One region of the Stenotrophomonas sp. YJH_SMC_57 genome, then DNA from elsewhere that is predicted to be linked to it. Evidence: predicted binding sites of a transcription regulator. Region 1 holds the regulator's gene; each other region holds the start of a gene.
The links. Region 1 encodes FliA, which starts transcription of late flagellar genes. Its sites were predicted from a motif close to TAAAGTTTNNCNNNCNNNGGCCGATAA; they were not measured.
Positions count from the first base shown of each region.

Region 2: AC5P7U_RS05080 (methyl-accepting chemotaxis protein) is a predicted target of FliA. The motif match lies at 3,700-3,726, and genes of this name have one in related genera.
Region 3: AC5P7U_RS20110 (GGDEF domain-containing protein) is a predicted target of FliA. The motif match lies at 4,263-4,289, and genes of this name have one in related genera.

Region 1 is NZ_JCAFSZ010000012.1:110,117-117,841, forward strand. It holds gene AC5P7U_RS16810 (flagellar motor protein) at 1-702, opposite strand, end outside; gene AC5P7U_RS16815 (chemotaxis protein CheA) at 804-2,630, opposite strand; gene AC5P7U_RS16820 (protein phosphatase CheZ) at 2,633-3,238, opposite strand; gene cheY (chemotaxis response regulator CheY) at 3,238-3,630, opposite strand; gene AC5P7U_RS16830 (RNA polymerase sigma factor FliA) at 3,688-4,431, opposite strand; gene AC5P7U_RS16835 (MinD/ParA family ATP-binding protein) at 4,428-5,315, opposite strand; gene flhF (flagellar biosynthesis GTPase FlhF) at 5,302-6,924, opposite strand; gene flhA (flagellar biosynthesis protein FlhA) at 7,070-7,725, opposite strand, start outside.
Region 2 is NZ_JCAFSZ010000003.1:215,105-222,829, reverse strand. It holds gene AC5P7U_RS05085 (PepSY domain-containing protein) at 1-1,056, shown strand, start outside; gene AC5P7U_RS05080 (methyl-accepting chemotaxis protein) at 1,104-3,671, opposite strand; gene AC5P7U_RS05075 (arylamine N-acetyltransferase family protein) at 3,875-4,714, shown strand; gene AC5P7U_RS05070 (VOC family protein) at 4,809-5,180, opposite strand; gene AC5P7U_RS05065 (response regulator transcription factor) at 5,203-5,841, opposite strand; gene AC5P7U_RS05060 (sensor histidine kinase) at 5,838-6,938, opposite strand; gene AC5P7U_RS05055 (DUF2141 domain-containing protein) at 7,100-7,522, shown strand; gene AC5P7U_RS05050 (carotenoid oxygenase family protein) at 7,549-7,725, shown strand, end outside.
Region 3 is NZ_JCAFSZ010000020.1:27,438-35,162, reverse strand. It holds gene AC5P7U_RS20125 (lytic murein transglycosylase) at 1-1,849, opposite strand, end outside; gene egtD (L-histidine N(alpha)-methyltransferase) at 1,940-2,914, opposite strand; gene egtB (ergothioneine biosynthesis protein EgtB) at 2,911-4,182, opposite strand; gene AC5P7U_RS20110 (GGDEF domain-containing protein) at 4,332-5,612, shown strand; gene AC5P7U_RS20105 (YchJ family metal-binding protein) at 5,616-6,008, opposite strand; gene AC5P7U_RS20100 (sulfite exporter TauE/SafE family protein) at 6,102-6,890, shown strand; gene AC5P7U_RS20095 (ATP-binding protein) at 6,997-7,725, opposite strand, start outside.

The DNA.
Region 1 (7,725 bases):
CGGGTTCTCGCCCTGTGCAATCGAGATCAGGCCTTCGATGACCATTTCGCGGTCGCGGGTGTTGTGCGAGATCACACTCTTGAGCTTGGCGGCAATCGGCAGGAACAACAGGTTGGCCGAGGCGATGCCGTAGATGGTGGCGGTGAACGCGGCGGCGATGCCGTGGCCGAGTTTGCTCGGGTCGGCCAGGTTCTTCATCACCGCGATCAGGCCCAGCACGGCGCCGATGATGCCGAGCGTCGGCGCATAGATGCCCATCGCCTCGAACACCTTGGCGCCGGCCTGGTCCTGGTGTTCCTGGCTGCCCAGTTCGATTTCCAGCATGTGCCGCATCGACTCCGGTTCGACGCCGTCCACCAGCAGCTGCAGGCCCTTGCGCAGGAACGGGTCCTGCTGTGCTTCCACCTGCGACTCCAGGCCCAGCAGGCCCTGGCGGCGGGCGATGTTGCTCCACTCGACGATCTGCTGGATCAGCTCACGGCGGTCGCTGTGCGGCGGGCGCACGACCCAGCGCACGATCTTGAACGCGTGCTTGAATACCGCCGGTGAGGTGTGCAGCAGGATCGCGGCGATGGTGCCGACGATGACGATCACGAACGCCGCAGGCGACCACAACGACGCCAGGCCGGCGCCCTTGAGGATGCTGCCACCGACCAGCGAGGCCAGGGCGAGAAAGAGTCCAATGAGGCTGAGTCTATCCATGGTTCCGGTATCGGCGTGTATGAATGGGACTTGAGACACCGGGAGATCGCGTACAGACGGTAGTCACAGTTTTCGGGCCACCGGGCAGGGCCCGGCGGGATTCATCGCAGGCCATCCACATCCAGGATCAGCGCCATGCGACCATCGCCGATCAAGGTTGCACCGGCGTAACCGCGCAGGCCCCGCAGGGCTTTGGGCAGCGGCTTGATCACCACTTCCTCGCGCCCGCGCACCTGGTCCACGACCAGGCCGAAGCGGGCCTCGCCGGCCTGCAGCACCACGATGGTCAGCAGGGTCGACGCGGCTGGCGTCACATCCAGCCACTGGCGCAGATCGACCAGCGGCAGGGTATGCGAGCGCCGGTCGAGCACGGCACGCCCATCGAACCAGCCCAGCGAGGTGCGCGGTGCGTGCAGCACTTCCATCACGCGCGCCAGCGGCAGCGCGTAGACGTCCTCGCCGGCCTGCACCAGCAGGGTAGGAAGAATGGCCAGGGTCAGCGGCACGCGGATCAGGAAGCGGCTGCCGCGGCCCAGTTCCGACTGGATCTGGATCTGGCCGCTCAGTTCGCGGATGCGCGACTGCACCACGTCCATGCCGACGCCACGGCCGGAGATATCGGTGACCTGTTGCTTGGTCGAGAAGCCGGGCAGGAACACCAGGTGCAGGCATTCCTCGCTGCTCAGGCGGGCCGCGGCTTCCGGGTCGATCAGGCCCTTCTCGCGTGCCTTCGCACGCAGCTTTTCCGGGTCGATGCCGGCGCCATCGTCCTGCACCTCGATGCTGACATAGTCGCCTTCCTGCTGGGCCGACAGCCGCACATGGCCCATCCGCGGCTTGCCCTGCGCCTCGCGCAGGTCGGGCATTTCCACGCCATGGTCGATGGCGTTGCGGACCAGGTGCACCAGCGGGTCGGCCAAGGCCTCGACCAGGTTGCGGTCGAGCTCGGTCTCGGCGCCGATCAGCTCAAGGTCCACTTCCTTCTTCAGCGAGCGGGCGACGTCGCGGGCCACCTTGGGGAAACGCGAGAACACCTTGCCGACCGGCTGCATGCGGGTACGCATCACCGCCGACTGCAGGCGCGCGGTGGCGATGTCCAGGGTGGAGACCGCGCGGTCCAGCTCTTCGTCGCGCAGGCGTGCGCGCAGCGTCTTCAACCGGTTGCGTGACAGCACCAGTTCGCCGATCAGGTTGACGATCGCATCCAGGCGCTTGGTGTCCACGCGCACGGTGTGCTCGGCCTCGGCCAGCGGCTTGGCGGCCGGCTTCGCGGGCGGCGTGGGCGCCGCCGGGCGGGGTGCCGGCGGCGGAGCAACCGGCGCGGCGGCGACCGCTTTGCTGCCGGGGGCCGCACCGCCGTGCAGCTGGTCAAGCAGGGCTTCGAACTCGTCTTCGCTGATCAGGCCGTCGTCGGCCTTCTTCGCTGGCGCAACCGCAGTGGGCGCGTTGCCGCCGTGCAGCTGGTCGAGCAGGGCCTCGAATTCGTCTTCGGTGATCAGGTCGCCGCCGCCGGCAGCGGGTGCCGAGGCGGTGGGGGCCACGGTTCCGCCGCCGTGCATGTCGAATTGTGCGATCAGCTCCGGCGGGGCGTAGCCCGGTTCCGTGCCGGAAGACACTGCATCGAGCATCGATTGCAGGTAGTCCAGCGATTGCTGGGCCGCGTCGAAGTGATGGGCCTGCAACACGGCCTGGCCAGCGCGCGCGATGCCAAGCGCTTCTTCGGCGGCGTGGCACAGCTCGACCATGGCGGTGACGCCGAGGAAGCCGGCACCACCCTTGAGCGTGTGGTAACCGCGGAACACCGCATTGAGCTGCTCGCTGTCCTGCGGTGCCTGCTCCAGCGACACCAGCTGTTCGCCCAGGCGGTCCAGGATTTCCTGTGCCTCGATGATGAAATCGGCAGTGATGTCGTCGGATACCGCGCTCATGCTTACAGCCCCAGATCCGACAACAGGTCGTCGGCGTCGTTCTGCGAGACCGCGTGGCGGTCCAGTCCCTTCAGTGCCGGCCCGGCCAGTTCCGGGTCGGTGCGATGCTGTTCCGGCGGCAGGCCGAGCGCGCCGAAGCCTTCGTGCACGCGGCGGACGATGCCGACCACGCGACGGATGATCTGCCCGGTCAGGTCCTGGTAGCTCTGGGTCAGGGCGATCTCGGTGAGGTTGTGGCGGATGCGCTCAAGCTGCGCATCCTGGCCCGGCTGCAGGCCTTCGGCGCGCAGTTGTTCGGTCAGACTGCGGCATTCCTCAGCCAGGTCCAGGGTGCGGTGCGTGGCCTGTTCGGTCATTGCCACCACGTGGTCCAGGCGCGCGCAGGCGTCATCCAGCTCACCGGCTTCGCTGGGTACGGTCGGCAGTTCACCCAGCGCCTGTCCCAGTTCGCGGGCCAGCCGCGAAAGGCCGCTCATCATCGGCTGCGTGCGCAGCGCGACCAGTCCGTCGATACGCTGCCGCCAGGCGGCCTCGTCACCGGACTCCAGTGCGTCCAGGGCTTCCTGCAGGCGCAGGGCGAGGGCGTTCTTGTCGACCGTTGTGTCCATCAGGCGCTGGCCGCCAGGCGTTCGAAGATCTTGCCCAGCTTTTCTTCCAGGGTCTGCGCGGTGAACGGCTTGATGATGTAGCCGTTCACGCCGCTCTGGGCGGCTTCGATGATCTGCTCGCGCTTGGCTTCGGCGGTGACCATCAGCACCGGCAGGGTCTTCAGCTTGGCATCGGCACGGATCGCCTTGAGCAGCTCGATGCCGGTCATCACCGGCATGTTCCAGTCGGTGACCACGAAATCGAACGGCTGGCTCTGCAGCAGCGACAGCGCAGCATGCCCGTCCTCGGCTTCGGCGGTATTGGTGAAGCCCAGATCGCCCAGCAGGTTCTTGACGATTCGACGCATGGTCGAAAAGTCGTCGACGATCAGGATGCGCATGTTCTTGTTCAAAGCAGAGTTCCTTTGTTGTTCATTCCGGGCGGCCGGGGGCAGCCGCCTCGGGGATGTTCATTCTTCCAGGCCGGCGTCCGCCGCCTCGAAAATCTTCAGCCGGCCACGCAGGCGCAGCACGGCCTGGCCGTGGATCTGGCAGACCCGCGACTCGCTGACGCCGAGCACCGCACCGATCTCCTTCAGGTTCAGTTCCTGCTCGTAGTACAGCGAGAGCACCAACTGTTCGCGCTCGGGCAGGTGGCCGATGGCCTTGCCCAGTTCGCGGCCGAACTCGCCGCGCTCCAGCACCTGCTGTGGGGTCGGGCCGCCCTGCGCGACGGTGTCCAGCTCGCCCTGGTCCTCGATGCGCGACTCCAGGCTCAGCACCTGGCCGCGTGCGGCGTCTTCCATCAGCCGCAGGTATTCGGGCAGCGGCATGTCCATCGCGGCAGCCACTTCGGTGGCGCTGGCGGCACGGCCACTGCTCTGCTCGAGACGGCGGATGGTGGCGGCGGCGTCGCGGGCGCGGCGGTGCACCGAGCGCGGCACCCAGTCGCCCCGCCGGATCTCATCGATCATCGAACCGCGGATGCGGATCGAGGCATAGGTCTCGAACGAGGCACCCTGGTCGGCGTCGTAACTGCGCGAGGCCTCGATCAGGCCCATCATGCCGGCCTGGATCAGGTCGTCGACTTCGACGCTGGCCGGCAGGCGCGCGGCCAGGTGGTGGGCGATGCGCCGCACCAGGTCCGAGTGCTGGGCGATCACCTCGTTGGCGGCCGAGCGCTGGACCTCCCGGTACTGGGCTGCGCCTTTCATGCGGCCACCCCGCGTTGCTTGAGGATGCGCTCAAGGAAGAACTCGACGCCGCCGCGCGGTTCGGTCGGCGCCTGCCAGCGCGCGGTGCGACGGGCGATCTCGGTGATCGCCAGCGCCGCCGGGCTGGACGGGTAGGCCTTCACCACCGGCTGCTGGCGCTGCACCGACAGCCGCAGCCAGTCGTCCTGCGGCACGCAGCCCAGGTAGTTCAGCGAGACATCGGCGAGGAATTTCTCGCAGACGCGGGTCAGCTTCTCGTACAGCACGCGGCCTTCGTTGGGGTCGCGCACCATGTTGGCCACCACCTGGATGCGGTCCACGCCGCGTTCGCGCGACAGCACCTTGATCAGCGCGTAGGCGTCGGTGATCGAGGCCGGCTCGTCACAGACCACCACCACGGTGTCCTGCGCGGCCTGGCAGAAGGTCAGCACCCCGTCGGTGATGCCGGCGGCGGTGTCCACCACCATGATGTCCAGCTCGCGTTCCAGTTCGGAGAACACGTTGACCAGGCCGACATGCTCGGCCGGGGCCAGCTCGGCCATGTGGCGGCGGCCGGACGCGGCCGGGACCACCAGCACGCCGTTCGGGCCTTCAACGATGACGTCTTCCAGCGAGCAGCGGCCGGCGACCAGGTCGGCCAGCGTGAAGGTGGGGTTCAGCCCCAGGATCACGTCGATGTTGGCCAGGCCGAGGTCGGCGTCCAGCAGCAGCGTGCGCTTGCCCATGCCGGCCAGCGCCACGGCCAGGTTGGCCGAGACGTTGGTCTTGCCCACGCCGCCCTTGCCGCCGGTGACGGCAATGGTGCGCACAGGGCCGAGCGGCTCGCTGCGGGTGGCCGACAGCGGGAAGGTCTTGGTCAGCTTGGCGTACTCACGCGACGGCATGGTTCAACTCCGGGTTGCAGGGCATATCGGCCGCTCGGCGCAAATCTTCAAGGCGAAGTACAAGATTGGCTGCACTGGCCCGGTGCAGGTCCTCCGGAACGTCCTGGCCATCGGTCACCCAGGTGATCGGCAGGGCGTGGTCGACGGCCACCGACAGCGCGTTGCCGAAGCGGCCGGTCTCGTCCAGCTTGCTCAGTACCAGGCCCTGCAGGTTGGCGGCGCCGAAGCGGCGGACCACCTCGTCCATGTCGCCGAAGCTGGTGTTGGCTGGCAGCACCAGCAGGGTGCGGACCTGGCGGGCGGCGCGCAGCCACTGCAGCTGGGCGGCCAGTGCACGGTCGCGCGGGCCCAGGCCGGCGGTGTCGATCAGCACCAGCTTGTAGTCCTTCAGGCGTTCCAGCAGCTGGTCCAGGTCGGTGCCGCTGTTGGCCTCGTGCACGGCGATGCCGAGCTGGCGGCCGTAGCCGTACAACTGCTCGCGGGCGCCGATGCGGGTGGTGTCGGTGGTCACCAGGGCCACGTCGCGGGGCGCGTGCTTCTCGGCGAAGCGCGAGGCCAGCTTGGCGATGGTGGTGGTCTTGCCGGCGCCGGTCGGGCCGACCAGGGCGATCACGCCGCCTTCTTCCAGCGGGTCGACCGGAGCGATCGGCAGCTTGCGCGAGATCAGCCCCAGCATCAGGCCGCGGCCACGGTGCGCTTCGGTCTCCAGCGGGATCTGCATGGCCACGTCGCGGGCCAGGCCGGCGTCGAAGCCGTATTCGTCCATCAGGTCCAGCGCGGTGGCGCGTACCGGGCAGCCGCGCAGGCGCTCGTCGGTGAAGCGGTTCATCTCGCGCTCGATCACCTGGCGCATGCCGGCCACTTCGTGGCGCAGCTGGCGGATCTCGGCATCGTCCTGGGCGACCACCGTCAGCGTCGGGGCCGGGGCCAGCACCGGGACCGGGCTGGCTTCGTCGTTGGCGTGCACCGGTGCCGGTTCGCTGGCGGCGATGCCGGGCTGCACGTCGGCCACGGCAGCGGTCGGCAGCGGCGGCGGCTGCACGGCCGCTGCCGGGCTTTCGTGATGCGCCTCGTGCGGCGGATCGATCGGGAAGCGGGCGCGGTTGGCCGGTGCGGCAGCGGCGGTGGCCGGTGCGACGATGGCCTCGGCGAACGGGGCGAAGATCTGTTCCGGCAGCGCCGGTTCGTTGACGGCGGCGCGCGCCAGCGTGGCGGCGAAGCCGGTGCTGCCGCGGGTCGGCACGATCTCGTCGGCGCTGTCCAGGGTGCGGCCGGTGGCGCCGACCGCCGCACGGGCGAGGGCGGCGACGGCCGAGGTGGTGGCGGCCACCGGTTCCGGTGCCGGGGTGTTGCTGCGGCGGCGGGTGACCGCGGCGATCACCGCATCGGCGGCGGTGCGCGGCTTGGGCGCCGGCGGCGGGGCCACGTCGCGGCGCGAGGCCTCCAGTGCACGCTGCACGGCGCTCTCGTCGTAGTTGGCGGCGGCGACGATCTCGATGCCTTCCTCGATCCGGCGGTTGGACAGGATCACGGCGTCAGGACCATGTTCCTTGCGCACCAGGTTCATGGCCGAGCGCATGTCGGCGGCGACGAATCGTTTGATTTTCATGCTGTGGTCACGGGACGAAGACGGCGGGGTGGCGGTCGGGGAACTCGGGTGGTCGGTGGTCTGCACGGTGCGGGTTCCCCTTGGTGTCTGTCTGTTGCGTTGGTTCGAAGGTGGTGTCTGTTTTCTGGCGCATCGAAGGGCGGCGTCAGCTGATCGTTCCGACCAGCTTCAGGCGCTTGTCTTCCGGCACCTCGCTGTAGGCCAGGACCGACAGCGACGGAACGCTGTGGCGGACCAGGCGGGCCAGCGCGGCGCGCACCGGGCCGGGTACCAGCACGACCGCGGGCTCGTTGCGGGCTTCCTGCTTGCTGACACATTCGGCCAGGCTCTGGTGCAGTCGCTCAGCGAGTCCGGGTTCCAGCGCGGCGCCGTTGCCCTGCGTGGACTCCTGCAAGACACGTTCCAATTGCGGGTTGAGGGTGAACACCGGCAGCTCCGCCGACATTCCGGCGATCTCCTGCACGATGAAGCGGCCCAGCGCAGTGCGCACCGCGGCGGTCAGCACGGCCGGGTCCTGGCTGCTGGGCGCATGCTCGACCAGCGCTTCGGCGATCTTGCGCAGCTGCCGGATCGGGATGCGCTCCACCAGCAGGTTCTGCAGCACGCGCACCACCGCAGACAGCGGCAGCGCCTTCGGCGTCAGATCTTCGACGAGCTTGGGCGCGCTCTTGGCCAGGTTGGCCAGCAGGTGCTGCACCTCCTCGTGGCCGAGCAGTTCCGGCGCGTGCTCGCGGATCAGGTGCGAGAGGTGGGTGGCGACCACGGTGGCCGGATCGACCACGGTATAGCCCAGCGTTTCGG
Region 2 (7,725 bases), on a different contig from region 1:
CTGACCGGCAACGGTGCACGCGCACTGTTCGCGCGTATCGACGTCGATGCCGCCTCGGTGCCGGCCCTGCGCCAGTGGCAGCTGCAGCTGGGCGCACTGACCGGCATCGCCACCGATGACAGTGTGCTGCCGCCGGCGACGCGGATGCACGACTGGCGCCTGCTCGGCCGCGACCGCCTCAACCCGGGCAGCGTCGGCGGCGCGATCTGGCGTATCCGTCTTGCCGCCCCGGCCGATGTGCAGTGGCAGGCCGGTGACATCCTGCATATCGCGCCCCGCCACAATGCGCGGCATGCGGGTGCAGTGCTGAAAGCGCATGGACTGGATCCGCTGCAGCCGCTGCTGGTTGACGGCGCGCCACGCACGCTGCTGGCGCTGGCCAGCGAACGCGAGCTGCCGGAGGCCGATGCCGCGTTGCCCGTGCAGGATGCCTGCCTGTGGCTGTCCGGGCTGCCGATGCTGCCCGGCCGCGAGTACTCGATCGCCTCCGCCGCGAACGACGGCGAGGTGGAGCTGGTGGTCAGGCTGGTGCATGATGCCGCCGGTCGCGTCGGGCTGGGCTCGGGCTGGTTGTCGCTGCATGCGCCGATCGGCGCCAGCGTCGTGGCCCGCGTGCATCGCAATCCCGGTTTCCATCGCGTGCCTGCCGCGCCGATGGTGCTGGTCGGCAACGGCACCGGCATCGCCGGCCTGCGCAGCCTGCTGCGCGAGTCCGCGCATGCAGGCGAGCACGGGCACTGGCTGCTGTTTGGCGAGCGCCAGCGCGCGCACGACCTGCTGTTTGCCGACGAGATCGAGGCCTGGCAGGCGCAGGGCCATCTGGCGCGGGTGGACCTGGCGTTCTCGCGCGATGGCGGAGGTGGCTATGTGCAGGATCGCCTGCACGCCGCCGCCGATGTGCTGCGCGACTGGATGCAGCGTGGCGCGGTGATCCACGTCTGCGGCTCGCTGCAGGGCATGGCCGAAGGCGTGGACCAGGTGCTGCGCGCCGCACTGGGCGATGACGCGGTGGAAACGCTGCTGGAGAACGGGCGCTACCGCCGCGACGTGTACTGAGTCACAGGAGGAGTGCCGGCCCAGCGGCCGGCACTACCGGGGCAGGATCAGGCCGCGGCGCGGGCCTGCCGCGCCGGCTGCAGGCGGAAGGCTCCCACCGCTTCGGCCAGGGCATGCACCTGCGCCTGCATCTGCGCAGTCGAGGCACCGGCCTCTTCCACCAGGCTGGCATTGCGCTGGGTACTGGCTTCCATCTGCACGATGGTCTGGTTCACCTGTGCGATGCCGGCATGCTGCTCCTGCGATGCGCTGCGGATGCCCGCCAGCAGGTCCGCCAGCTGCTGCACGCTGCCGACGATCTCGCCCATCGTGGTGCCGGCCTGCTCGGCCTGCTGGTTGCCCTGCTCGACACGCGCCACCGAATCCTCGATCAATCCCTTGATCTGCTTGGCCGCCTCGGCACTGCGCTGGGCCAGCAGGCGCACTTCCGCAGCCACCACCGCAAAGCTGCGGCCCTGTTCGCCGGCACGTGCCGCTTCCACCGCTGCGTTCAGTGCAAGGATGTTGGTCTGGAAGGCGATGCCATCGATCAGCTGGGTGATGTCACCGATCCGCCGCGAGGCTTCGCTGATGCCGTGCATGGTCGCCACCACCTGGCCCACGGCGTCGCCGCCGCGCTGGGCCACCGCTGCCGCACCCTTGACCAGCGCATCGGCGCGACCGGCTGCGTCGGCATTGCGGCCCACGGTGTCGGTCAGCTCATGCATCGACGCTGCGGTTTCTTCCAGGTTGGCCGCCTGCTGCTCGGTACGCTGCGACAGGTCGTGGTGGCCAGCGACGATCTCGCCAACGCCGGTATCCAGGCTGGAGGTGGCCTGCTGGATGCGGGTGACGATGCGGCACAGCTGCGCGACGGTGGCGTTGGCATCGTCGCGCATGCGCGCGAACACGCCCTGCAGGTCGCCGTCCATGCGCACGCTGAGGTCGCCGCGTGCCAGCGCGGCCAACAGCGCCTGCAGGTCGCCGAGATTGGTTTCAAAGGTCGCCAGCAGGCGGTTGATGCTGGTCGACAGCGTGCGCACGAAGCCCTGCTTGCCGTCCAGTACGATGCGACCGTGCAGGTCACCGTGTGCGGCGGCGTCGACCAGTGCGGCCACTTCGGTTTCGAGCAGGGTTTCCAGTGCGCGGCTGCGCCATTCCACCGCCACACCGAGGAACTGTCCCTCGTCGGTGATGGGGTTGGCGATCAGCTGGTAGCGAACACCGTCGTGGCCGATCTCGCGTTCTTCGCGCTGGCGCACGCCGGCCAGGCTGGCCAGCGCCGGATGCAGGCGCACCGCATCGCTGCCCACGAGCGCGTCAACCTGCAGGTCCAGCTGCAGCAGCAGCGCCGGGTTGGCGTAGGCCACCAGACCTTCCGCATCGATCACCATCAGGCCGGTCTGTGCGCTGTCCAGCGCCTGGCGCACGCGGGTATTGCCGCGCGCCACCGCGCGCTCGGTCTCGATGCGCGCACGCAGGCGCTGCTGCATGTCGACCAGGCGCTGGGCGAGCTGGCCGATCTCATCATTGGCGTTGTATACGCGCAGCGTGGTGTCCAGGCGGTCGTCGGCGATATCGCTGGCGAAGCGCAGGGTGTCCTGGATCGGCTGGCGCACCGCGCGCAGGACCAGCACCAGGCTGGTGATCAGCACGCCCGCGACCAGCAGCAGGGTCAGCGCGAACAGCACGCTCATGGTGCGCGTGCCGGTCTGCTGGCGCGCCTGGGCCTCGGCCAGCGCCGCCACCTGGGCCTGCTGGAAGGCGGCCAGTGCCGGTGCCACGCCGGCGGCGGTGTCCAGCAGCGACTGCGCCTCCACATCCAGGCCGACGCGGGCGGCGGTGTAACCCAGCAAGGCGACCTGATAGGCCTCCATGCCGCTGCGCAGGGCATCCTGCACATCGGTGGACAGGCCGGCCAGCGCGAGGTCGAACGGCAGCTTCTCTTCGCTGGCGCGGTCGGCATGGGCAGAGTCACCGTCGAGCAGCAGCAATGCTTCCTGCCGCCGCATCTTCTGCAGGGACAGCGCCAGCAAGGGGCGCTGCAGCGCATCGACCTGCGCCTGCAGGGTGTCGGCGGCCTGCTGCAGCTGCGCGGCAAGGCCGGCATCACCCCGGCCCATCTCGTCGACCCGTTCGAACAGGGCCGCAACGCCCTGGGAGAATGCGTCCGCGGCTTCGGTCAGCACCTGCAGGGCCTTGCGCCGGCCGGCATCCATCGGTATCGCGCGCAGCGCCTGCAGGTCGGCCTGCAGTGCTTTCTGCGTGGACAGCAACTGGTTGCGGTCAGCATCGTCGAAACTGCGCGCATACTGGGTCTGCAGGCGCCGGGCTTCGGCCACACGCGTGGCCAGGCTGGCCGCCAGGTCGCTGCCGCGCTGGTAACTGGCCTGATTGCGTGCGGCCTGTGCACTGGCGTGGCCGGTCCAGGCGTAGACCGCGGCGATCGCCACCAGGCCCAGGCCACAAACCCAGAGGGTTGCCTTGAGCTTGTTGGCTACGCTGAGCCGGTGCGGCTGCAGCCACAGCAGCAGGCTCGACGACAGCACGCTCGACGACAGCACGCCGGGCGACGACGCGCGCAGGCGGGCCAGATGCGTGCGCAGGGACCGGAGGTGGGGAACGACGGCCGACATGACAGACTCCAGGCGGAAGGACGCACCTGTATCGGCTGGATTCCCGGCAACTTTAGGCCCGTTTTCGTGCCACTGCGACGCTCGCGGGCGGACGCGGCCTTTGTACCGGGCACAGGCGACGGGGGCATGACACCGGCGCTGCGCTTGACCTCAACCCCGGTTGGGGGCGCACAGTGGATGTCCCTCCCGTGCCCGGTGCGCGCATGACGACGCTCGATATCCCCCGCTACCTGCAGCGCCTGCAGCTGGATGCACCTCCCCCGCTGACCCTGGCCGGCCTGACCCTGCTGCAGCAACGGCATAACGCGCTGCTGCCGTTCGAGACCCTGAGCTGCCTGCTGCGTGACGCGGTACCGATCGACCTGGACAGCGTGCAGCGCAAGCTGCTCGACGAGCGCCGGGGCGGTTACTGCTTCGAACTCAATGGCGGCCTGCTGGCGCTGCTGCAGGCGCTGGGCTTCGATGCCCAGCCGCTGAGCGCGCGCGTGCTGCTGGCGGCACAGGATGGCGAGCTGACCGCACGGACCCATCTGCTGCTGCGCGTGCATGTGGAGGGCGAGGACTGGCTGGTCGATGCTGGCTTCGGCAGCCTGACCCCGACCGTGCCGCTGCGCCTGCACGACACCGCACCGCAGGCCACGCCGCACGAGCGCTACCTGCTGCAGCGGCTGGGCGATGACGGCAATTTCGTGCTGTCAGCCGAATCCAGCGATGGCTGGCGGGCGATGTACCGCTTCGACCTGCAGGCGCCTGCGCCGATCGACAACGTGGTGGGCAACTGGTACGTGTGCACCCACCCCGACTCCGGTTTCCCGGGCCAGCTGCGCGCGTCGCTGACCGGGCCGGACTGGCGCCGCACCATCGGCAGTGGCAACTACACCGAGTACCGCCCGGGGCAGGCGCCTGACAAGCGTCCGCTGCATGACGTAGGCGACGTGCGCGAAGTGCTGCAGCAGCGCTTCGGCGTGCAGCTGCCGGACGACCCGCGGCTGGACCCGGCGATCAATGACTGGCTGCAGCGCTCGCGCGCCACGATCTTGTAGGGCCGAGCCCATGCTCGGCTGGCGCCTTTGTAGAGTCGAGCCATGCTCGACTGGCGCGTTCCCAGCACCCAAAGCAGTCGAGCATGGCTCGACGCTACAGAATCGCACGCGCCTGCAGCGCGATGCGGTTGCCTTCGCTGTCGCGGATTTCGGCCACGCGCCAGTCGCCGGCATCGGCCGGGCCGAAGCGCAGTTCGGCGCCGGCCTGCAGCGCACGGTCGAGGCTGGCCTCAAGATCATCGACACCGATATAGAGGCGCGCGCCCTGTTCGGAGGGCTGATAGTCCGCCCCGTGCACCAGCGACAGGCTGGCACCCGTCGCGTCATCCGAGAACGGCAGGTAGGCCATGTGGCAGTCATGCAGCAGGATCGGTTCGTCCACCACCACCTGCAGCCATTGCTGATAGAAGGCGATGGCACGGGCCAGGTCACTGGCGGGGATCTCGACATGCAGGATCGGGTTCACGGGCTTTCCTCGCGCGGCGCAGTCAGATGATGCGCAGGGTAATCGCCTTCAGTACCGCGCGGGTACGATCGCGGGTGCCAAGCTTGTCGAGAATGGCGGAAACATAGTTCTTCACCGTGCCTTCGGCCAGGAACAGGCTGCGCGCGATCTCCTTGTTGCTGTAGCCGCCGGCCAGCAAGCGCAGGATCGCCACTTCGCGTTCACCGAAGGTGTCAGTCGGCGGCGCTTCATCGTGGAAGCGGTAGCGCGCGCGCACAGGCTCGGTGCTGACCGGCATCAGCAGCGTCTCGCCGGCGGCGACGCGCCCGATCGCCTCATACAGGTCGGCCGGCGCGGCGTCCTTCAGCAGGAAGCCCTGTGCTCCCGTTTCGCTTGCCCGCAGCAGCAGGTCGCTCTCGTCGAAGGTAGTCAGCAGCAGCAGCGGCGTGGTATCGCCACGTGCGCGCAGCTGGCGAAGCGCTTCGATGCCATCCAGGCCCGGCATGCGGATATCACTGAGCACCACGTCCACCGGCTGCGCGAGCAGCGCATCGAGTAGTGCCTGACCGTCTTCGGCCTCCAGCACCACCTCCACGCCCAAGCCCTGCAGCAGCGCACGCAGGCCGGCGCGGACCAGCGCCTGGTCGTCGGCCAGGGCAACGCGGATCGCGGCGACACTCATGCCGGCACCCATGCGGTCAGCAGCATGCCGCCCTGTGCGGTACGCGCCAGTTCCAGTCGGCCATGCACCGTGGCCAGGCGCTCACGCATGCCGGCAATGCCGTTGCCTTCGCGGATGCGTTCAGCACGCTGGCCGTCATCATGGATATCGATGCGCAACCGGGAATCTTCTTCGTTGATCGTCAGCCATACGGTGTCTGCGTTGCCATGCCGGGCCGCATTGGTCAGCGCTTCCTGCACCAGCCGCAGCACGGTCTCGGCCATCAGCGGATCGGTCACGCGCACGCCCTCGCCGATCCGCAGTTGCAGCTTCGGCCGTGGGAAGGGCGCGGCCAGCGCGTGCAGCGCGGTGGCCAGATCGAGGCCACGATCATCGCGCATCGACTGCACCACCTGGCGGATGTCGGCCAGCAGTTCGCCCGACAGCTGCTCGGCCAGGACCAGGCCGTCGCGCCCGGCCAGCGCCGGGTCTACAGCCAGCGCGCGCAGGTTCAACCGCATCGCGGTGAGCTTGTGGCCCGCCACGTCGTGCAGCTCGCGCGCCAGGCGCAGGCGCTCGGCATCGCGGGCGCTGTCGGCCAGCAATGCACGTGTGGCCAGAAGATCCGCATTGACCCGGGCCAGGTCATCGCGGGCCAGTGCCGTGCTGCGTGCGTAGTGTGCGGTCAGTGCAGCGAACGCCTGGAAACCGCCGTACAGCAGCACCACCAGCGCCGGCTGGCTGAAACCACTCTGGCGTAGGACCCCATACATCGCCAGGTTGGCCAGCAATGCGACACCCAGCACGAAGCGCGGCGGCCAGTGCTCGGCCAGCTGCGCGACCAGCACCACCAGCAGCACGGGGGCAGTGCCGGTACGCGGCTGCAACGCAACCAGGGCAACCGCCAGCAGCGCCTGCAGCACGGCAGCGACGGCGCGCACGCGCGACGGCATCGACGCCCAGCCGTGCAGCACGAACAGCAACAGGAACCCAGCAAGCAACAGCAGGCTGGGGCCGGCCTCGCTGCGCTGCACGGCGAATGACAGGCCGACCGCCAGCACGGTCACCAGACCGGCAAGGCTGAGCGGACGCAACAGGTGGCGGAGCAGGCTGGGCATGGCCAGATGCTGACGGCCGCGCCTGCCGTCGGCAATGGGTCCAGCGCAGAAAGTGACTTCTGGCACGTCGAATCGATGACCACTGGCCCTGAAACCGGCCCCACGCCCCGCGCAGACTGGCCCCACACCGCAGCACACCGCCCACTTCCGGAGCCACTGCCATGATCCGTACCGCCCTGCTCAGCACCGCCCTGACCGCCCTGGCCCTGGCCGGCGGCGCCCACGCCGCCGATCTGGCCGTGACCGTACACGATGTCCGCGTGCAGACCGGCACGCTGCGCGTTGCCCTGGTCGACAACGCCACCGCCTGGGACGGCAAGGCTGCGCCCGTGCAGGCGCAGCAGGCCAGGCCCAGCGGCGACAGTGCCCACTTCGTGTTCAAGAACGTGGCGGCCGGCAGCTACGCGGTGCTGCTCACCCACGACGAGAACGACAACGGCAAGCTCGACACCAACCTGGTCGGCATGCCGGTGGAAGGCTACGGCTTCAGCAACAACCCGCAGGTGATGCGCAAGCCGACCTTCGACGAAGCGCGCGTCGACGTGCCGGCCGCCGGTGCCGCCATCGACATCACCCTGCGCTGATTCCCGCATCCAGACCCGAGGCCATCATGGACCGTCGCCGCTTCCTTCGTACCCTGCTCAGCAGCAGTGCCTGCCTGACGCTTGGCGCCACCGCCCTGCGCAGCGCCCCCGCCTTCGCCGGCGACCCCGCGCACTTCGCGCAGGGCCTGCAGGAGCACCCGTGGCTGCTCGGCTGGCGCAGCGTCAGCAGCGAAAGCCTCGGC
Region 3 (7,725 bases), on a different contig from region 1:
GCGCATAGTTCTCGAACTTGTCCAGATAGTCCAGGCCGTCCACGCCATCGACTTCCACCGCGCTGGCATCCCCCACGCGGAAGTAGTTGTGCAGCGCCTGGGTGATGGTGGCGGGCGTGCTGCCGGTGTTCTCGGTGATCAGCTGCTGGGTCAACTGGCGTCCCACGCGGACGGTCATGCGCAGGCGCAGGTCCAGGCTCTGCAGGACCGGCGGCGCCAGGGTCAGCTCGATGCTGCCGTCATCCAGGCGACGGGCCTGCTGGAGTTCCCACGGCAAGGTGCGCACGAAGCCGTGGGCGGGCACGTCGTTGCCCTGGCCCTGTCGGCCGAAATACGGCCAGCATACGGGGCTGCCTCCCCGGATGGGCGTGGGCAATTCGGCACGTCGCGGTGACAGCCACATCACGTCTGCCTGGCCCTTGGGCACGAAGGAAAGCAGCTGGCCACCAAAGACACTGATGGCGGCGCTGGCCTCGGCGGTTTCCACCAGCCAGGCATCGAGCCCTTGGTACTGCCCGCTGCGTACGCCCTGGATCTGCTGCACGTTGGATCGACTCCGTATGGCCGGCGACTGCACGGCACTGTAGTCGCTGGGAAGCGTGAAACGGGTGGGCACCGGCGCAGTAGCCGGCGTGTTCTGCAGTGCGCGCAGGATACGCTGTCCGGCGCGGCCATCGGTATTGACCCAGCCCAGGCGCTGCTGCTCGGCCTGGATCGCACGACGCGTGGCGACACCGATCATGCCGTCGGCGCTGCCGATATCGTGGCCACGGGCCAGCAGCAGGGTCTGCAGCTGGCGGCGCTCATCGCGGCCGATGCCGGGATCATCGGTCGGCCACGCCGTGGCCAGGCCTTTGCTGCCCCGCAGCTGGTCGGCCAGCGTAGCGATCGCCAGCGCATAGCTTTCGGCAGCGTTGTAGCTGTAGATCGCGTCGTAGTTGCGGAACACCAGCAACGCCGGGCCCTTGCTGCCGGCCGGCAGCAGCAGGGCGGCGCGTGCATCGGCGGGCAGGTTGCCCGGAGCCAGTGCACTGCCATCCATCGCGGTCACGCCCTGCGCCCGCCAGTCGGCCAGCGCCCGGCGCTGGGTGCGGCCGGCCTGGCTGGCATTGAAGCCGGCCGGAACACGCACTTCCATGCCCCACGGCTCACCACTGCGCCAACCGGCGCGCTTGAGGTAGTTGGCCGTCGACGCCAGCGCATCGGGAATGCTGCCGACCAGATCGCGGCGGCCATCACCGTCGCCATCGACGGCGATGCGCGCGTAGGTGCTGGGCATGAACTGGGTGTGGCCGAAGGCACCTGCCCAGGAACCGGTCAGCCCCTGCGCCTGCAGGTCACCGCGGTTGATCAGCGTGAGCAGGGCCAGCAGTTCGCCACGGAAGAACGCCTGGCGGCGACCGGCGCAGGACAGCGTGGCCAGCGACTGCAGCAGCGGGCGCTTGCCGAACACGCGACCGTAGTCGCTCTCCACGCCCCAGACCGCGACGATGGTGGCCGGATCGACGCCGTACTGCGCCGACACGCGTTCCAGCAGGTCGCGATGCTGCTGCAGCAGCGCGCGGCCATCATCCACGCGCTGGCGATCGACCAGTGCGGCCAGGTAGTCCCAGATCGGCGTGGTGAACTCGGGCTGCGCGTCGAGCAGGCCGAGCACGCTGGGGTCGGGGGTGAGGCCTGCCGTGATCTCGGCGAAGCGGTCGGCACTGATGCCTTGGTTGGCGGCCGTGGCCTGCAGGCCGGCCAGGCAGCGGCCGAACGCCGGGTCGACGGTGATGGTCGCTGGCGCCGACACCTGCGGCGCCGTTGCGAGAGCGGCCGCCAGGCCGAGCGTGGTCAGAATGGGCATGGCGTCCTCCGTGTTGCCGTTGCAGGACCATCTTAGGCGGAGCCCTGCCGCCGAACCTGAAGCGAGGCCGGCTGATGGCGGACCAGGCGACTAGATGGCGCGCAGCAGGCGCAGACCGTAGGCGGGGCTGTCGGCATTCCAACGCTGCACGACCTGCAGGCCGGCCTGCTGCAGCAGCCATTCGAAGCTGTCGTCGGTGTACTTGTGGCTGTACTCCACCCGGATCGGCTCACCGGCCTCGAAGTGGAAAGTGCGGCCGTCAAGGTGCACGTCCTGCTCGTGCTGGCTGACCAGGTCGGTCTCGATGCGCAGCCGCGCGGTGCTGTAACGGGCGCGATGGCGGAACCCGTCGAGGTCGAAGTCGCTGCCGATCTCTCGGTTGAGCCGGGCCAGCAGGTTGAGGGTGAAGGCCGCGGTGACGCCCTGTGCATCGTTGTAGGCCGCTTCGATCAGCGCCGGGTCCTTGTGCAGGTCGATGCCGACCAGGGCCAGGCCATCGCGGCCCATGGTCTGGCGCATCGCGCGCAGCAACGCCACCGCGTCGTCACCGGTGAAGTTGCCCAGCGTGGAGCCGGGGAAGAACAGCAGCCGGCGCGCCGGTTCCCGCTCGGGCGTGGGCAGGGCGACGGGACGGGTGAAGTCGGCACACACCGGCAGCATTTCCACGTCGGGCAGCGCCGGTGCAAGGTGGTCGATGCTGGACAGCAGTGCGGCGCGCGAGATCTCGATCGGGGTGTAGGCCACCGGGTCCTGCAGCGCGGCCAGCAGCAGCGCGGTCTTGCGGCCACTGCCGCTGCCCAGTTCAACCACGTGCACGTGCGGGCCCACCACCCGCGCGATGTCGGGCAGCACCCTGGCCAGCAGCGCCAGCTCGGTACGCGTGGGGTAGTACTCGCGGGTCTGGGTGATCTGTTCGAACAGGCGCGAGCCGCGCGCATCGTAGAAGTACTTGGAGGGCAGCTGGCGCTCGGCGCGCGACAAGCCGTCCACGGCGTCGGCGAGGATCTGCTGGCGACCGGGCGTGAGATCGGTCAACGCCCGCAACGCGTCATGCACGGTGCTCATGTCAGGTCCCGGGCCAGGCGCAGGCCGGAGAACTGCCAGCGCGCCGGCGGCATGAAGAAGTTACGGTAGCTGGCGCGCACATGCCCGCGTGGGGTGGCACAGCTGCCGCCGCGCAGCACCCACTGGCCGCACATGAACTTGCCGTTGTACTCGCCGAGATTGCCGGCAAACGGGCGGAAGCCCGGATACGCGCCGTAGGCACTGTGGGTCCACTCCCAGACGTCGCCGAACAGCTGGCGCAGACCGTGACCCTGCGCTGCCTGCGGGTGCAGGTGATCGTCATCGGCGAAATGGCCGCTCACCGGGCGTGATGCAGCGGCGGCTTCCCATTCGAACTCACTGGGCAGGCGCGCACCAGCCCAGCGGGCACAGGCATCAGCCTCGTAGTAGCTGAGATGGCAGACAGGTGCATGCGGGTCCAGTTCGCGCCAGCCGCCCAGGGTGTATTCGCGCTGCAGGGCGTCGTCCCAGTACAGCGGGTGCTGCCAGTCTTCGCTTTCGCGCAGTGCCCAGCCCTCGCTGAGCCACCAGCGCGGCTCGCGGTAACCGCCGGCCTCGATGAAGGCCAGGTACTCGGCATTGCTGAGCGGGCGCTCGGCCAGGGCATGGGCGGGCAGCAGCACGCGGTGCTGCGGCGACTCGTTGTCATAGGCGAAGGCGGCGTGGCGGGGCCAGGCGGCGGCGCCGACGGTGACGATGCGTTCGGGCGATTCGACCCAGCCCTGTGCGCTGGCGATGCCGGTGGCAGGCCGCAGATCCTCGCGGTACGGCGGCTGCAGCGGGTTGCACCAGAAGGCATGCTTGATGTCGGTCAGCAGCAGTTCCTGATGCTGCTGCTCGTGTTGCAGGCCCAGCTGCAGATGCTGCAGTGCTTGCGGGTCGAGATCGCCGTTGGCCAGCCGTGCCTGCACCTGCGCATCGACCTGCTGGCGATAGTCGTACACCTGCTGCAGCGAGGGGCGCGACAACAGGCCTCGCTGCGGCCGTGCGTGTGCCGGACCGATGCTCTTGTAATAGCTGTTGAACAGGTAGTCCCATGCCGGGTCATGCGCAGCTGCAGCCGGGAAGCCGGCCAGCACGAAGCGCTCGAAGAACCAGGTGGTGTGCGCCAGGTGCCATTTGCTGGGGCTGGCATCGGCCATGCTCTGCAGCATCGCGTCTTCAGCGCTGAGAGGGGCCGCCAGCTGCACGCTACGGTCGCGCACGTGGGCAAACCGGCGGGCGAGATCACGCTGCGGGGCAGCGACGGCGGTGGCTACGCTGTCCATGCCGTCAGCATCGGCGGCGGCGGGTGAGTGCGATGTCATGGTTCGACGTCAACGCGTTCACAAGCGTGACCGCGCCGCATTCAAGAAGCCGGCGCGAACGCCGCTAACGGCAGTGCTGCGGCCGCGTCGTCCCGCGCTGGAATTCCTGCTTGCCCCTGCATCCGCTCCGCCAGCCTGCGCATTACCTGTTCGTGCTGCCCGCCGTGCTGGTCGCACTGCTGCTGTGGACGGCACTGGGCATCGAAGACGTTGCCAGCCCGGCCCAGCGCATCCTGCCGTGGCTGCTGGCCAGCCTTGGCGCCGGGCTGGCCCTGCTCTACCACCAGGTGCGTGCGCTGTGCCTGTTGCTGCTGGTGGCGGTGGTGTTCGCGCTGCTGCACCAGGACGTGGGTGGCTACCTGCGCAGTGGCCATGTCACCGCCCTGACCCCGCTGCGCTTCCATGCCATTTCGGCCTGGTTGCCGCTGTTGTTCGCCGGACTGGCGTTGTGGCCGGAGCGTGGACGCCGACGCCAGGACCTGTTGCTGCGCGGCGTGGTCTGCGGCCTGGCGCTTGCCGTCTTCCTGCTGCTGGCAGCACAGCAGCCGAGCGGCATGCACGACCTGCTGTCGAACCGACACCTGCGCTGGATTCCAGCCGAATGGAACGCGCTGGCGCAGGTGCCGGCCCTGCTGTTCCTGCTGGCCACCGCTGCGTTGGGCTGGCAGGCGTGGCGGCATCCGCGGCCATTGCACACCGCGATGCTGCTGGCCCTGCTCTGCCTGTGGTGGATGCTGCCGCGGATTTTCCTGCAACCGGTGCTGTTGCCGGCACTGAGCAGTGCTGCCCTGCTGCTGATGCTGGGTGCGATGCTGCAGGAGTCCTTCCACATGGCCTTCCGCGATGAACTGACCGGCCTGCCGGGGCGCCGCGCGTTCAACGAGACCGTGCAGCGGGCACGCGGCACCTACAGCATCGCAATGGTGGATGTGGACCACTTCAAATCGTTCAACGACACCCATGGCCACGACACCGGCGACGATGTACTTCGCCTGGTGGCCTCGCGGCTGTCGCGGGTAGGCGACGGTGGTCGCGCGTTCCGCTATGGCGGCGAGGAGTTCGCCGTGGTGTTCCTGGACCGCCCGGCGGCGGCCTGTGTCGATGCCGTGGAAGCACTGCGGCAGAGCATCGAGGCCACCCGCATGCAGCTGCGCGACCGCAGTACCCGCAGCCGCGATGACGACACCGGCCGCCAGCAGCGCGGCCGCGGCGGCAGCGGCCAGGTGGTGCAGGTGACGGTGAGCATCGGTCTGGCCGACAGCCGCGAGAACCCGCGGCCGGCGGCGGTGATCAAGGCGGCCGACCAGGCGCTGTACCTGGCCAAGGACGGCGGCCGCAACCAGGTGCACGCGCACGCCGGCCAGCGCGTGCTGGCCGTGCGCGGCGGCTGAGGCTCAGACCGCGTCGAGGTAGTACCAGCGGCCGTCGATGCGCAGGAAGCGGCTATGTTCGGTCATTTTCACCGCACTGCCGCCGCCGATGCGGTAGCGCGCGGTGAAGCGCACGTCCGCGCTGTCCTCGCCGGTGGGCGTGTGCTCGTGCACGGTCAGGCCCAGCCAATGCGTGCGCTGGCCGGGTGCTTCGTCCAGAGACAGCTCGGCGGGACGGGTGTCCGGGTGCCAGGTCTGGCGCAGGTAATCGGCAAGGCCACGCACATACGCGCTGTAGCGCGAACGCATCAGGCGCTCGGCATCCGGTGCGGCCTCGCCGGCATGGAAGCGCCCACAGCAGGCGGCATAGTCGGCGGCCAGGCCGCAGGGACAGGGATCGGCGGGTTGTCGGCTCATGCCGGCATTGTCGCCGGGTTGCACGGATTGATCCACGCGTGGCACAGGCCAGTTGCAGCAGGACAGGCGTATGCTGTCGCGCCCTCACCTTGAATGATCGCCGTGCTGGAACTGGTTCCCCCTGAGTTGTGGTGGCTGGTGGTGATCGCCTTCATCGCCGGCCTGGTGGATGCCGCCGTCGGTGGCGGTGGCCTGGTGCAGCTGCCCGGCCTGTTCACGGTGCTGCCGCAGCAGACGCCGGCAATGCTGTTCGGTACCAACAAGTTCAGTTCGATGTTCGGCACCGGCGCGGCGGCCTGGCGCTATGCGCGCAATGTGCGCTTCCCGTGGAAGCCGGTGCTGTTCGCGGCCGGCACCGCCTTCATCTTCTCGTTCGCCGGGGCCACGGCGGTGAGCCTGCTGCCCAAGGATGCGGTGCGCCCGCTGGTGCTGGTGCTGCTGATCGCGATGCTGGCCTACACGCTGTGGAAGAAGGACTTCGGTGCGCTGCACCGGCCGCAGGAGATCGGCCGCCGCGAGCTGGTGATCGCGCTGGCGATCGGTGCGGCGATCGGTTTCTACGATGGCTTCTTCGGGCCGGGCACCGGCAGTTTCCTGATCTTCCTGTTCGTGCGCTTCTTCGGGCTGGATTTCCTGCGTGCATCGGCCGCATCGAAGGTGGTGAACCTGGCGACCAATGTGGCGGCGATCTCGTTCTTCGTGCCGACCGGCAACATCCTGTGGCTGTTCGCGCTGCCGATGGCGGCGGCCAACATCATCGGCTCGGTGGTCGGCACGCGGCTGGCGCTGAAGGGCGGCACGCCGTTCATCCGCAAGCTGTTCGTGGGGCTGGTGGTGGTGCTGATCGCACGGATGGCGTGGGATACGTTCCGCGGTGCGTGAATGAGCGTCATGCCCCGGTAGGTGCCAACCTTGGTTGGCACGTTGTTTCCGGTCGCGAAGAGCAGCCGAGCATGGCTCGGCTCTACGGGTCGCTGGACCGAGGCGGTCAGGCCTCGGCTTCTTCCGGTTCGTTGGCCTGCTGGCGGCTGCGCTCGGGCAGCTTCAGGCGCTTGCCTTCTTCGTCGTACTCGATGAGCAGCACGCCGGAGTCGTGGCGGCCGCTGATCTCGACGAAGCAGGCGCCACCGATGAACGGTTCCAGCGTCATCACCGATTTCAGCGGGGTGGCGACCACCATCTGGAAGCCGAAGTTGTCGAAGATGTTCATCGCCAGCGCGGTGAACTCGTTGTCGGCCTTGTCGAAGGCCTCGTCGAGCACCACCGCGGCATAGCTGGGCAACTGGCTGTCGGCACCGCCGAGCTGGTAGCGCAGGGCTGCCGCCAGGCAGGTGGTGGCCAGCTTCTGGCGCTGGCCACCGGACTTGCCGGCGCCGCTGCGGTAGATCTCGACCTGCTGGCGCGTTTCCGCATCCAGCTCGACGCCGATGAACTCCACGTGCATGCGCACGTCCAGCACCAGCTCGCGCCAACGCTTGTCCTCGCCTTCCTGCGAGCCCAGGCGGTTGACCAGCTGGCGCAGCACGGTGAACTGCGATTCGGCCAGCTCGCGCTGCTCGGTCTGCTGTTGCGACAGCACCTCGCGCAGCTGCAGATGGAACTCGCCGACTTCCGGCAGGCGGCGGTCGCTCAGCTCGATGGTCAGCAGCGTTCCGCGGTTGAACGGCACCTGTTCCAGGCTGGCGTTCACTTCGTCCAGGCGCTGGCCGATCGACTT